One region of the Paenibacillus sp. FSL W8-0187 genome, then DNA from elsewhere that is predicted to be linked to it. Evidence: riboswitches for the same ligand, from Rfam matches in the RefSeq annotation. Region 1 holds a riboswitch; each other region holds the start of a gene.

Region 1 (3,141 bases):
ATGCAGTCCGTGACCGTCATCTCCACAATCAGATAGTCCTTGGATAATTCGATATAGTCGAGCAGGTTGGGCGTGACAAGTTGGTGAGCTACCCGGATCCCCATATCCCTTTCCGGAAAGATCACCCGGTCCACGCCCAGCTTCTCCAGCGCCCGGCCGTGCAGCACTGAAATCGCCTTAGCAACGACCATGGCGACACCAAGCTCTTTTAACAAGATGGCGGATAAGATGCTCATCTGAATATCGTTCCCGATCGCCACAATCCCGCAGTCGAAGTTACGGATACCGAGCGATTTAAGCACCTCTTCGTCCGTAGCATCCGCCACCACCGTGTGCGTCAGCAGTTCGCTCATATCCTCGACAACCTCTTCACTGCGGTCGATGCCGAGCACCTCATATCCCTGTTCCATCAGTTCAAGCGCCAGGCTGGCGCCAAATCGTCCCAAACCGATGATTGCAAATTGCTTTGGTTTCATGTCTCTCCTGTACTCCTTATCCAATAATCATTTTGCCTTCCGGATGACGATATAATTCTTTACCCTTTTTTGGCCCCAGTGCATAAGCAAGCGTCAAAGGCCCCAATCGCCCTGCAAACATCGTAATACTGATCAAAATCTTCCCGAATCCCGTCAGTTCAGGCGTTAAACCCATGGAGAGACCCACCGTACCGAAGGCGGATGTCGTTTCGAATAGGATCTCCAGGAAGCTCCCTTCCTCTGTCGTTGACAGAATCATCGATACGATTAGAACGAGCAGCAGTGCCAATAATGCAATGGTCAGTGCCTTGAGCACCCGCTCCTGGGCCAGGCGATAACGGAACATGACGATGTCTTCACGCCCGCGCATCATGGCGATAACCGCCCCCACCATAATGGTGAAGGTTGTTGTTTTGATACCGCCACCGGTTGACCCTGGGGATGCTCCGATAAACATCAGAATCACGATAAAAAATTGCGTGGCCTGTCGAAGCCCCGTAATATCTATAGTATTCGCGCCAGCTGTACGCGGCGTTACGGACTGGAATAACGCACCGAAGAATTTTCCGCCCCAATTCAGAGAGCCGAGCGTCCTCGGATTGGTGAATTCAAATATAAGAATGACGATAAATCCAACCAGCAGCAAGGTAGCCGTCATGGTGAGCACCACTTTGGAGTGCAAGGAAAGTCTCCGCTGTTTTCGGAAATCAATCAGATCGGATAATACGATAAAACCAATCCCACCTGAGACAATCAAAAACATCACGACTATGTTGACTACAGGATCGTAGACATACCCGGTCAAACTCCGAAAATCACCAAACAAATCAAAACCGGCGTTGTTAAACATCGTGACTGCATGAAAAACGCCATAATAAATCGCCTGGCCGATCGGCATATCAAACGCCCAGCGGATCGATAGAATGATGGCACCACAGGCCTCGATGATGAGGGAGTACAACAACACTCTGCGAATCAGCCTTACGATTCCTTCCATCGAGGACTGATTCATCGCTTCTTGCAGAATGAGGCGATCCTTGAGCGAGATGCGTCTTTTCAGAGCCAAGGCAAATAAAGTAGCCATCGTCATGAATCCGAGCCCGCCGATCTGAATCAGCAGCATAATCACGACTTCTCCGAAGGAACTGAATGTCGTTCCTGTATCCACCACAACCAGACCCGTTACACATGTTGCCGATGTCGAAGTGAACAAGGCATCGATAAATTCAAGCGGTTCACCTGTACTTGTGGAAATCGGCAGCATTAACAGCGCCGTCCCGATGAAGATAATAGCCGCAAAACCAAGCACGAGAATCTGCGGCGGAGACAACCTGAGCCAGTTAAATTTAGAGTTCAATCGGTCACCTTCTTAAAAAAAATCAAGAAAAAAGACACTGGAAAACGCAGTGCCCTTTACGGTCTGGTTCCTGTGCTGCAGCCTACGAGGTTAGCTGACGGATTCGGGCATTTCCACAGGTCGCCCTATTCATTATTCTAGGAATAATGAAATTCACCCCAATTACATGGTTCCCCCATTTTCAGTACGAAATTCGGCTGGAATATTCGGTTCCTTGAAGCATGATGTGATTATAACGCAATCTGGTACGTAACCCAATGCCGTTTTTCACCCAAAAAATCTTTAAAAGAGCGCGAATTGGGCATATTCAAGAATACAAGCATAGGGTTCTCTAACGTTTTCGAAACCTTTCATTCATTTTCATCGATTTGTTTCATTATTCCGGATATTGGGATAAGCTGCTTATGACTTTCATAACTATGTTATATTGACTCTATGCGTACTTAATCAGGCATATCGAATACCAGTGGGAGTATCAACTTTCCTAGAGGAGGAATTTCATGAATCGTGCAAGAGAGCCCTTGAAGCTGAAGCCCAATCTCAAACAGCTCATCGCGCCTGCCGCAGTCGGCCTGATTCTGTTCCTATTATTTCAGGTGTTTCCGTCGACGAATCCGGATTCTACCGAGATGGCATCTCCGAATATCATATCCAAGGAGCAGGCTCGGCAAGCGGCTTCAAGCTTTGCTCAGGAGCATTTGCAGTTTACGGCTGCAAAAACGGATGACACATTGGTTACATATCAATCCAAATCGGAACTTTACGGATATCTGGCGAAGGAAAAGAAACTTTCGGAATACAACAAAACCTATGAAGCCAAATATCCCTATGACGTATACCGCGTTCGCTTCAGCGAACCGGGAGGGGATGCCCTCAATGTGGACGTGCACATGCAAAATTCAGGCATCGTCGGCTTCTCGTACGATTACGCCCGCTCCAGCTATGACCGGATTGAGCTGAACAAGGGCGATGTACAAAGGCAGATGCTGCTTGTCGTCGAGGACGGCATGTCATTAGCCGAGAAGCAAGCGCTCGCGGAGCCTTGGCTCCAGCGAGCGGGCTATGACCTGTCGCGCCTTGAGCTGGTTACGCGGGAAGGGGAACCCCGGCTTCGATATGTGGACCCGGAATCCAAGATTGGCGATTCCCGATTGGAGCACCGTTTCACCTTCGAACATGGGAAATTACGCTCCTATGAGCCATCCTTCTCAGTCCCGTCCGCCCATTCCGCCTATGTCAACAAGCAGACTCAGGATGCAACGCTGCTGACACTCGCAGGGTATGGCCTGTTCACCCTCATCCTTGGCA
Region 2 (3,141 bases), 1.7 Mb from region 1:
GGCTGGAATCAGGCAACTCGCACGGTCTCCCTTGTATCGCCGCAGCGCGAGATGCATTTGAGAGCCTTCTATGCATTGCAATCTTTCCAAGAACGGGATCTTGTTGCATCTATGAATTCAGTCGCCTTTGGATGGAGCCGCATCGATCGTGAGGGTCAGTTCACGCTTCAAGGCGACGAGTACCGCCTGCCCGCTGCGGCCGGTGACGTTACGCCGCAATCGATGGTAGCAGATGCTGCGGACCAGAAGATTAAACCATACCTCATGGTCTACGCCTTGGATGGAAACGGCGAATTAACCAAAGTACTGAGCGATAGCAGCCTGCGCCAAAAGTCCATTGAAGGCATCACAGCCGCGGTAACGGAGAACGGCTTCGGCGGCGTTGTACTTGATTTTGAAGGGCTCGGTTTTAAACTGGATGTCGTAAACCAGCAGAAGCTGCTCAATGATTATGTCAAGCAATTAAAGGCAGCATTGCCGCATGACATTGCTCTGTCCTTAGCGGTGCCGCCATTGAACAGCGCCTATAAAGGCTATGATTACAAAACGCTTGCTTCCATCGCCGATGATCTCATCGTTATGGCTTATCAGTACAATCCGGTCGGAACCAAATCTCAGGTTCCCGAACCAAACAGTCTGGTGGACCAAGCGATCCAGTTGGCACTCCAAGCAGGTGTCCCGAAGCAGAAGCTTTTGCTCGGCATCAGCTTAAGCAGCGAAACAGCCACTTCCGTAGACGATAAGCTCGGTTTGGCCAAACGCTATGATCTGAAAGGCGCTGCTTTCTGGCGTCTTGGCCTGTTCCGTCTCTATAATAACGGGATGGAAGCAGCTGTGAATGCCTCTGTTGTTAAGGAGTAACCGAACAACCCCTGTGGGATTGACAGACTTATAGTAAGAAAAACTTCTATCGACGCTACTTTCACAGATGACAGACCACAGTTAGTAGACGTTTTTCTTGCGATATCAGGAAGTCACAAGCTTCGAAGTTTATACTTTCTGATATCTAAAAAAAAGAAAGCCTGACAAGGACAACCCTTTGTCAGGCTTTCTGGTTATGTATTGAACCCTAAACTGCAATGTAATCCAATTAGCTTGCGCTTCCTACCAGCCTCGCATAATTTTCTTGACTCAACACACGACGTGCCGTGACATAACGTGGCTCGTAATATGAATCGCTAAGCTTGCTGATTCTGACTCCCTTGCTGCTGGAAGCATGCGCAAATTGTCCGTCACCAATGTAAACGCCTGCATGAGAAATTCCGCTGCCGCTTGTATTGAAGAATACCAAATCTCCAACCCGCAGATCTTCGCGATCCACATGTTCACCGGCTTGAGCCTGGCTTTGGGAAGTGCGTGGAAGATCCATATCGAAATTTCTAAACATGTACAGAATAAATCCGGAGCAATCAAACCCGCTAGTGGTCGTTCCGCCCCATTTGTATGGCGTTCCTACCAATTGCTTCACTTGATACTGAAAATTCGGTTGTTGATCAGCAAATGCTGATACGGCACCAGAAGAAAAAATAATTGCAGACCCTAGCAAAGTGATGACAAACTTCTTCAAAATATGTTCTCTCCTTCGATGCCTACGGAGTTAGCTAAGGGTTCGGTTGAAGGTTCCCTATACTCTCTATACAAGAGTAATTCACCCAAGACGGTTCCCCCGTTTTCAAACGAAATTCGGCAAAATTCATTAACGTTTTGTAACCTTCTCTTAATATAGTATACAAGCAAGGATGCTGTCAATCATATCCTAAAAATCTATCGTTTTATGTTTGGAGCTGTCGTAAAGATGGTTAATTCCGGCCGACTATTTGTTAACCATCTCACACAGTCATGACAATTATGTAACTCTGCTTTCCTTCTCAAATTGCTTGTTACTCTCTTATTCTGTTCTCTTAAGCTGTTAATCTTTTATCTTTTGAACTTGGGAGTTTTAGCCACCCAGCGGAGGTTTGAGGATAGCCGATCCTTTGGGAGTCCGTTTCTACCCTACCTATTCATTCCGGAAACGGACGGACAACAGAGCGGATAGCATCAAACCGGAGCGCCCTATGAGTCAAATCACGATGGCTGAAGCTTTGGCAGTCCGGGCAGCAATCAACCGTCTCATGAATCAATTGATGTCGGAACGCTTGAACAACAGCAGCACAATCATTGAAAAAGGGGAAACGGCGGAATATCCTGCACGCAGTGTGGATGCCATTACGGAAGAAATCGAGGCCGCCGCTGCGGATTACAGAAAGCTGGATTTGCTGATGGCAATCTCCAATACAACGCAAACCATTAGCTGGAACGGCTCCGACATGACCATCATGGAAGCGATCGAGCTGGCCCAACAGATCCGCAGCGATATCGGACAACTTGCTCATCTCGGCTCCCGCAAGAAGCTGGAGCGGCAGAGCAGCCGTGGTAGCGGAGATGGTGCCGTAACGCTGTTCAACGTCGCTTTATATGATCCGGAATCTTATCAGGCGCAAGCGCGCAAGAAGGAACGCGAAGTAACCAAGCTTTCTTCACTGATTGAACATGCCAATCATACGTCCATGATTACGTTTGACGCATCCAAGTACATGGAATAGCGGCAGCCGCCGGCTCCAAGCCTGCAGGTCATCCCACGTGCGGGTTTGGAGCCGGCGGTTTCCGCCGGCATCGCGGGAAAGTGTGAGCAACCGCTTATTGTTTGTCGGATACAAACAAACCTAACCAGGAAACCAAAAATCGCCTTCAGTGAAAACGGATGACGGCTTACGGTTCACGCCTATCACTTGTCACATGTTACGGACTTATAATGAAAAAAATGATCGCTCCGTTTCCCGCTCTCTATGAATAAGTGGAAAGCCGCCCCCTGAAGGGCGGCTTTTGTCTAATTCGCTTAAGCTCGGTTAACATGAAACTACGTCGCCGATCCGAACGCTTTTTATCTAACCTCTATTCCATCCTTTATCCTATCCGTAACGTTCTCTTTACACCTATTTTACACCTATGCTACTGGAACAAGGCCGCAGCTCCAACCAGACCAACATCGTCCCGAAGTCCTGCAGGAACGATCTCGTACGTGCCTAAATAGGATGGCATGACCAGCTTATCTGTCATTTCCCGCAGCTGTGGGAATAAAAGATCGCCTGCTCTGCTTAC
Region 3 (3,141 bases), 1.2 Mb from region 1:
CCCTGGCCCGATGTGTTGAAGAACACCAAATCGCCAGCGCGCAGATCCTTACGGGACACGCTTGTCCCCATGTCGAATTGAGAGCCGGATTGATGCGGGAGCTTCAAACCGAGTTTGGCATATACATACATGGTGAAGCCGGAGCAGTCAAATCCGCTCGCGGTCGTACCGCCGTAGCTGTATCGTGTACCTAGCACCTTATCGATTTCCTGATCCAGCGCACTATCAGCAAACACGCTGCCAACGCCCAAAGTGAATAGCAGTGTGATACTAAGGGCTGCTGTTGATAATGTTTTCTTCAGCATGGAAAGCTCCTTTTCGCTGCCGCGAGGCATAGCAATCTATGTATTAAAGCACTTACATTAATGACAAAGTTGTTACTGCGTCCATTCTATCAGACAGTAAGCGGGATTGGCAATTATTTCTTGATGAATTTTGCTATTTTTCAATCGTATTAGCTGTCGAAGCGTCAGATAAAATCAATATTTTCCCAAAACGGTGTTTAATGAAGAGAGAGAAGGGTATATAAAGAATAAGAGGATATTGGGGATGGAATAACCAAACGAAGTCATTTCAATATCTTCATTCATTTTTTTTTGAAAAGTGGAAACTTTTTCGTTGTCTTAAACGTTATAAAGGTATACACACAATCAACAAAAGAAAAAAGCCGCTGGATGAGATCGGCACAATCTCATAAACCCAGGGCTTCTTATAAGAGTAAATCAATAAAGTTCCAACATTAATTGTAGTTCACAGCTACAGATTTGTACGTATTCTGACTCATAATTCTCTTAGCGCCTACATATCGGTTGGCGTAATAGCTCTGGCTTAGCGGACTGATCATGACACCACGCGAAGATGAGGAATGAGCAAATTTGCCGCTTCCAACATAAATACCCACATGAGAGATACCTCTACCGGATGTGTTGAAGAACACGAGATCGCCAGCTTTCAGGTTGCTCTTGGATACTGCCGTTCCTACTTTGTATTGAGCTGCAGACGTTCGCGGCAGGCTAAGGCCAAGCTTCTTGTAAACATAGCTGGTGAATCCGGAGCAGTCAAAACCATTCGTTGTGGTTCCACCCGTTTTATAAGAGACACCAATGGCTGGTTTGATTGCTGTATTTAATTTGGAATCGGCGAAAGCGCTTCCGGTCCCTAATGTGAGTGCGAGTGCGAGGCCGAGAGAAACAGCCGTTAACTTCTTTTTCAAAACAAAAAGCTCCTTCCATTGCCTGCGAGGTTAGCTTAAGGGTTCGGTTGAAAGGTCCCCTATGATCCCTCTCTTGCGAGATCAATTCACCCAAAACGGATCCCCCGCTTCCCATATCGTTATGGGAATTCGGCTCCTTAAAATGTTGATGAACCCATTCATTGACGTCTGACGTTCCAACATAGTTAACGAATTTACATCGTTCCAACAAAAAAGTTACAGTAAAGATGACAAAGTTGTTACTAACATATTCGTTATTTTAGCAGAGTATTAACAATTTGGCAAACGAGGAAAGATCATTTTTAAACAAAAAAACCTGTCCCCATCTTGGGGAAACAGGTTTTTTTGTAATTTGGCGCTCAGAAATTTGTAATATAGAGGATAAATGAATGCTTATTCTTTGTAAAATCAAGCTCGAGATAAAAACGTGTCACTTCGGATTACAGCTTATTCGCGAGCATGATTCACCATATCAGGGTAACGAATTGTAACGATTAAGAATGCTGTGAGGAGGAATCTCTCCACAAATGATATTGGGTGGAAATTACCCAAATTTGGAATAATCCATTCAGGAAATAAGAGGCCTGCTGAATAATTAAGCCGATCAACCCGGCCCAGAAGAGCGAAGCCGAGCTCAGGAGCAGCAGAATGATACAGGCTGATCCGCCGATGGTGATGGACAACAGCACTGCCGTGCCCAAGCGGCGGAAGAGTGCCAGAATAGAGCTGATCATACCGAACCCCCCAGTGCGCCCGAATTGCATATAGAGCAATAACAGGCGGATCAGATAGGCGTACAAGAACCACCCAGCTGCATAGGGCAGTGCATGAAGCAGCAGAACAGGCTCTTGAATCCCATTCAGCAGAATCGGAAGGATTTTGGGCAGAATCCAGTAACCGGGCGCAAAGGTGAGAATGAGCTCTATCAGATAGAATAGCGTTACGGGTTTCCACAGTTTCCGCATGCCAATGAAGAAGAATAAACCGCGCTCGCCCTTAGCTTCCTGGTGAAGGTTGTAGAAGATGCCGGCCCGAATGAGCGGGGTGAAGATTATCCTGATCAAGAGCAAACCGGCCAGAAGCCATGCGTAGGTGTGGACCGTGCTGCTCAGGGATAGGCTCATCTCGCCCTCGTAGAAGAATAAAAGACGGCTGAGCTCGTTAGGGGCAGAATCCGGATATCGCATAAGAAGGGGAACGACTGCCGATTTTACGAGTCGGTACAGGCAGTATCCCCACAGCAAACGGTATAAGAAGAGCAGAATCGAGACGTATAGCTGGTCTTTAACACTGATCCACCCTTGGCCTGCGTAACTTTTCATGTGCTCCCCCCTCACCATGACAGGCTGCCGAACAGCGTCTCCACAAGCTTGGTAATACTGAGATTCCAGCGTGTAACCACCTTCGGATCCATTCCTGCCTTCATATAGTTATTGATGTGTTTATTCTCTAGGACGATGGAATATTTCGGATCAACCATGGCCCAGGCGAGCGGAGTGCTGTACTCCAGGGTGTAAGTAACTTTTCGGTCCTTGCCGCTCCAGGTTCGCTCCACCGTTTTGCCGTCCTCAAAGGCGAACACGATTGGCACATCGGTTATATCCCCGTCCCTGCTCGTTATCTTGACCGTAGATTCATACCGAGGATGTTCCGCCGTGCCTTTATTTTTGGTTTTGATCACGTCGATGGCAACGTCCGCCATCTGGCTTCCATATACATATTGGTCAAAATACGGCTGCCAGGACGTTTTGCTTACTTGCTCTACAACTTTCTGGAAGTCGGACGTGGTCGGGTGCTTGAAGCGGTATTTCTGGGCGTACGTATGAAGAATCTTCTCCATCATCCGCGGACCGACCTGTCGTTCGATGCCTTGCAGCACCAGCTTGCCCCTCGTGTAAACATTCAGTGCGTAGTTTTCGTGCGAGCTG
Region 4 (3,141 bases), 660 kb from region 1:
GTGCATGAGGCCGACCGCCAGTGCCGCATCCGTGCCCGGAAACAGCGGAATGAACCAATCCGACCATTGCCCGGTCTGGTTCTTATGAACATCAATCACAATGACCTTGGCACCGGCCTTGCGTGCTTTCTCTGCCAGCACTACTTGGTGCATATTGGTGCTGACGATATTACCGCCCCAGACAATGATGACATCGGCATGAACGGTTTCCTCCGGGACGGTGCCTCCATTAAACCCCATCACGGATTTCCAGCCCGCAGTGCCTGCGGAATTACAGATCGACTGCTTCAGGCGGCTGGCGCCCAGCCTGTTGAAGAATCTCCGATCCATACCGTCCACGCTCAATATCCCCATATTGCCGTAAAAGCTGTATGGTAGAATGCTCTCGGAGCCATATTCCTTGATCAGCTTCTTGTAGCGCCCGGTAATCTCCTGAATCGCTTCATCCCAGCTGATCCGCTCGAAAGCCCCCTCACCCTTGGGCCCTACCCTCCGCAGCGGATAAAGCACGCGCTCGGGATGATACACCCGATGTGCCATATTGCGGACTTTATTACAGATGGCTCCCTGCGTCATCGGATGATCCGGATTGCCGGTAACCTTCACGATTTTTCCATTCTCTTTATGCAGCAGCAAACCGCAAGTATCGGGACAATCCAACGGACATACCGCCGGAAACACACCATTCTCCTGATGAATCATCGCTTGAGTCATTTCGTCCATTCCCCCTTGTACACGCTGAATCATATCCCCTTATCTTAAAAGAAAATCAGGGCTCCAGTAAAGTCTTACATTTTTTTCTGAGCGGGTGTTTCACTCTACTTCCTTCCGGGTATATTCCTATCAAGAGCAACGAAGAGGAACCCAGACCCTTTCTCTTCCTTGCCAAATCATGGACCACTCCCAAAAAATTCGCCATGCCCATGTCTCCTCCCCCGAGACCGGCATGGCGAATTTGTTTGTATCCGGCGTCTATCGCATCACATCTGAGCTACTTGCCCTTACGCATCATAGAAAATCATGCTTTCTATAGCAAACATGCAAAAAACAAAGCCTGTCAAAGCCACATATTTATGTAAGCGCTTATCTGTCATTTTTTATAAATAATTCTGCTTTATTCTTCGTTGGAGGGTGTTTTACAAAAGATTTGAGCAGGCGTAATATACTATTCAGCTTCGAAATCATTCTTCATATTCACATGACATTCGCTTAATTTCCAATTGGGAAAGCGGGGGAACCACACGTATGGATGGATACCAATAGGATCTGTCAACCATACTATGGGGTGAATCCTGATGCAGCGCGTACTTACGCCGCGACTATTATCAGGTAGGGCGACTCTCACCGCCCGAATCCGACAGCTAACCTCGTCAGCGTTGATGGAGAGGGTTGTGAACTTGTGATCAAACACAGGGTTCTAACCTGTGTTTTTTGTTTGGCAAAAAATCAATATTGGAATGGAGATAGCCCATATGTCCAGCACATGAGGCACACCGATTGAACTCACTTCAAGCAGTTCCCATCATGTACCTATTCTTAATCGGCGGTGAAAAACATGTTATCTTCTATCAAACGATTCCTCATCGGAAGACCCCTTAAATCAACGGAATTGGGCGAGCAAAAGCTGAACAAAACCAAAGCGCTGGCCATCCTTTCATCCGACGCCTTGTCGTCCGTGGCCTATGGACCTGAACAAATTCTGATCGTCTTGATGACCGTTGGCGCGGCTGCCTATTGGTATTCCATACCGATTGCCGTCGGGGTCCTGGTCTTATTGCTGGCACTTATCCTATCATATAGACAAATTATTTTCTCATATCCGCATGGCGGCGGAGCCTACATGGTTTCCAAACGGAATTTAGGCATGTATCCAGGATTGGTCGCTGGCGGCTCCCTGCTGGTCGACTACATCCTGACGGTTGCGGTCAGCGTATCGGCGGGGACGGACGCGATCACGTCTGCTTTTCCGGAACTGCATGCCTACAATCTGCCCATCTCCATCGTGTTCGTTCTATGTTTGACCGTACTCAATTTAAGAGGGGTTACGGAGTCGGCCACCATATTGGCTTATCCGGTTTACTTGTTTGTACTGGCGCTTTTTATCCTGATTGGCGTCGGAATATTCAACATAGCTACAGGCCATGCGTCACCAGAGCTTCACACGCCGATCGGCACGCCTGTCGCCGGTCTCAGCTTGTTCCTGCTCCTGCGGGCATTTGCCTCGGGCAGCTCTGCCCTGACCGGCGTTGAAGCCATTTCTAACGCCATCCCGAACTTCAAGGATCCCGCTCCGAATAATGCGGCCAAAACCTTGGTCGCGATGGGATCCTTGCTGGCAATGTTATTTTCGGGCATCGTATTCCTGGCCTATTACTATGGGGTTAGCCCCAGCGAGCAAGTCACTGTCGTTTCCCAGATTGCCGAGCATACCTTTGGACGAAACGTTTTTTATTACTTTATCCAAGGAACAACGGCTCTCATTCTGATCCTGGCCGCCAACACGGGATATTCCGCCTTCCCGCTGCTTGCCGTTAATCTGGCGAAGGATAAATTTATTCCCCGAATGTTCACCGTCCGGGGGGACCGTCTGGGATATTCAAACGGGATTATCATACTTGGGTTCTTCTCCATTCTGTTGCTGCTGACTTTCGAAGGCAAAACCGAGCATCTGATTCCTCTGTATGCCGTCGGCGTGTTTATCCCTTTTACCCTCTCCCAAACAGGGATGATGGTGAAGTGGATTCGCGAAAAGCCCGAAGGATGGATCGTCAAGCTGATCATTAATACCACCGGCGCATGCATTAGCTTTATCGTGACGATGATCTTCTTTTTCACGAAATTCGCCCAAGTGTGGACCGTCTTGATTTTCCTGCCGCTGATCATTTGGATCTTCACACGAATCCACAAACATTATGAGGCCGTAGCAGACCAGCTGCGAATTACGACCTGTGAGCCGGTTAAGCCGATTGAGGGAAATGTTATTATTCTTCCTGTGGCTGGAATCACGCATGTGGTGGAGAACTCGCTGAATTATGCCAAATCACTGGGAGCAGGACAAATTATCGCGGTGTACGTGCCGTTCGAGCGGGAGGACGAGGCGGCCTTCCAGGAAAAATGGAAGAAGTGGCAGCCGGACATCCG

Evidence for each region. A riboswitch is a leader RNA that binds a small molecule or an ion and turns the genes downstream of it on or off. The one in region 1 is predicted to bind cyclic di-AMP.
Region 2: linked by a shared signal. The riboswitch ahead of MKY48_RS20495 (C40 family peptidase) and the one ahead of MKY48_RS28495 (TrkH family potassium uptake protein) in region 1 are both predicted to bind cyclic di-AMP.
Region 3: linked by a shared signal. The riboswitch ahead of MKY48_RS00495 (C40 family peptidase) and the one ahead of MKY48_RS28495 (TrkH family potassium uptake protein) in region 1 are both predicted to bind cyclic di-AMP.
Region 4: linked by a shared signal. The riboswitch ahead of MKY48_RS31440 (APC family permease) and the one ahead of MKY48_RS28495 (TrkH family potassium uptake protein) in region 1 are both predicted to bind cyclic di-AMP.

Annotation. Positions count from the first base shown of each region.
Region 1 covers NZ_CP150206.1:6,277,524-6,280,664, forward strand. Annotated here, with positions in the region: gene MKY48_RS28490 (TrkA family potassium uptake protein) at 1-476, opposite strand, end outside; gene MKY48_RS28495 (TrkH family potassium uptake protein) at 493-1,833, opposite strand; cyclic di-AMP (ydaO/yuaA leader) riboswitch at 1,898-2,042, opposite strand; gene MKY48_RS28500 (CPBP family intramembrane glutamic endopeptidase) at 2,334-3,141, shown strand, end outside.
Region 2 covers NZ_CP150206.1:4,581,119-4,584,259, forward strand. Annotated here, with positions in the region: gene MKY48_RS20490 (stalk domain-containing protein) at 1-861, shown strand, start outside; gene MKY48_RS20495 (C40 family peptidase) at 1,091-1,567, opposite strand; cyclic di-AMP (ydaO/yuaA leader) riboswitch at 1,571-1,699, opposite strand; gene MKY48_RS20500 (hypothetical protein) at 2,058-2,585, shown strand; gene MKY48_RS20505 (ROK family protein) at 2,992-3,141, opposite strand, start outside.
Region 3 covers NZ_CP150206.1:102,009-105,149, forward strand. Annotated here, with positions in the region: gene MKY48_RS00490 (C40 family peptidase) at 1-302, opposite strand, end outside; gene MKY48_RS00495 (C40 family peptidase) at 740-1,213, opposite strand; cyclic di-AMP (ydaO/yuaA leader) riboswitch at 1,218-1,358, opposite strand; gene MKY48_RS00500 (hypothetical protein) at 1,708-2,535, opposite strand; gene MKY48_RS00505 (M1 family metallopeptidase) at 2,547-3,141, opposite strand, start outside.
Region 4 covers NZ_CP150206.1:6,934,099-6,937,239, forward strand. Annotated here, with positions in the region: gene MKY48_RS31435 (molybdopterin oxidoreductase family protein) at 1-714, opposite strand, end outside; cyclic di-AMP (ydaO/yuaA leader) riboswitch at 1,197-1,392, shown strand; gene MKY48_RS31440 (APC family permease) at 1,556-3,141, shown strand, end outside.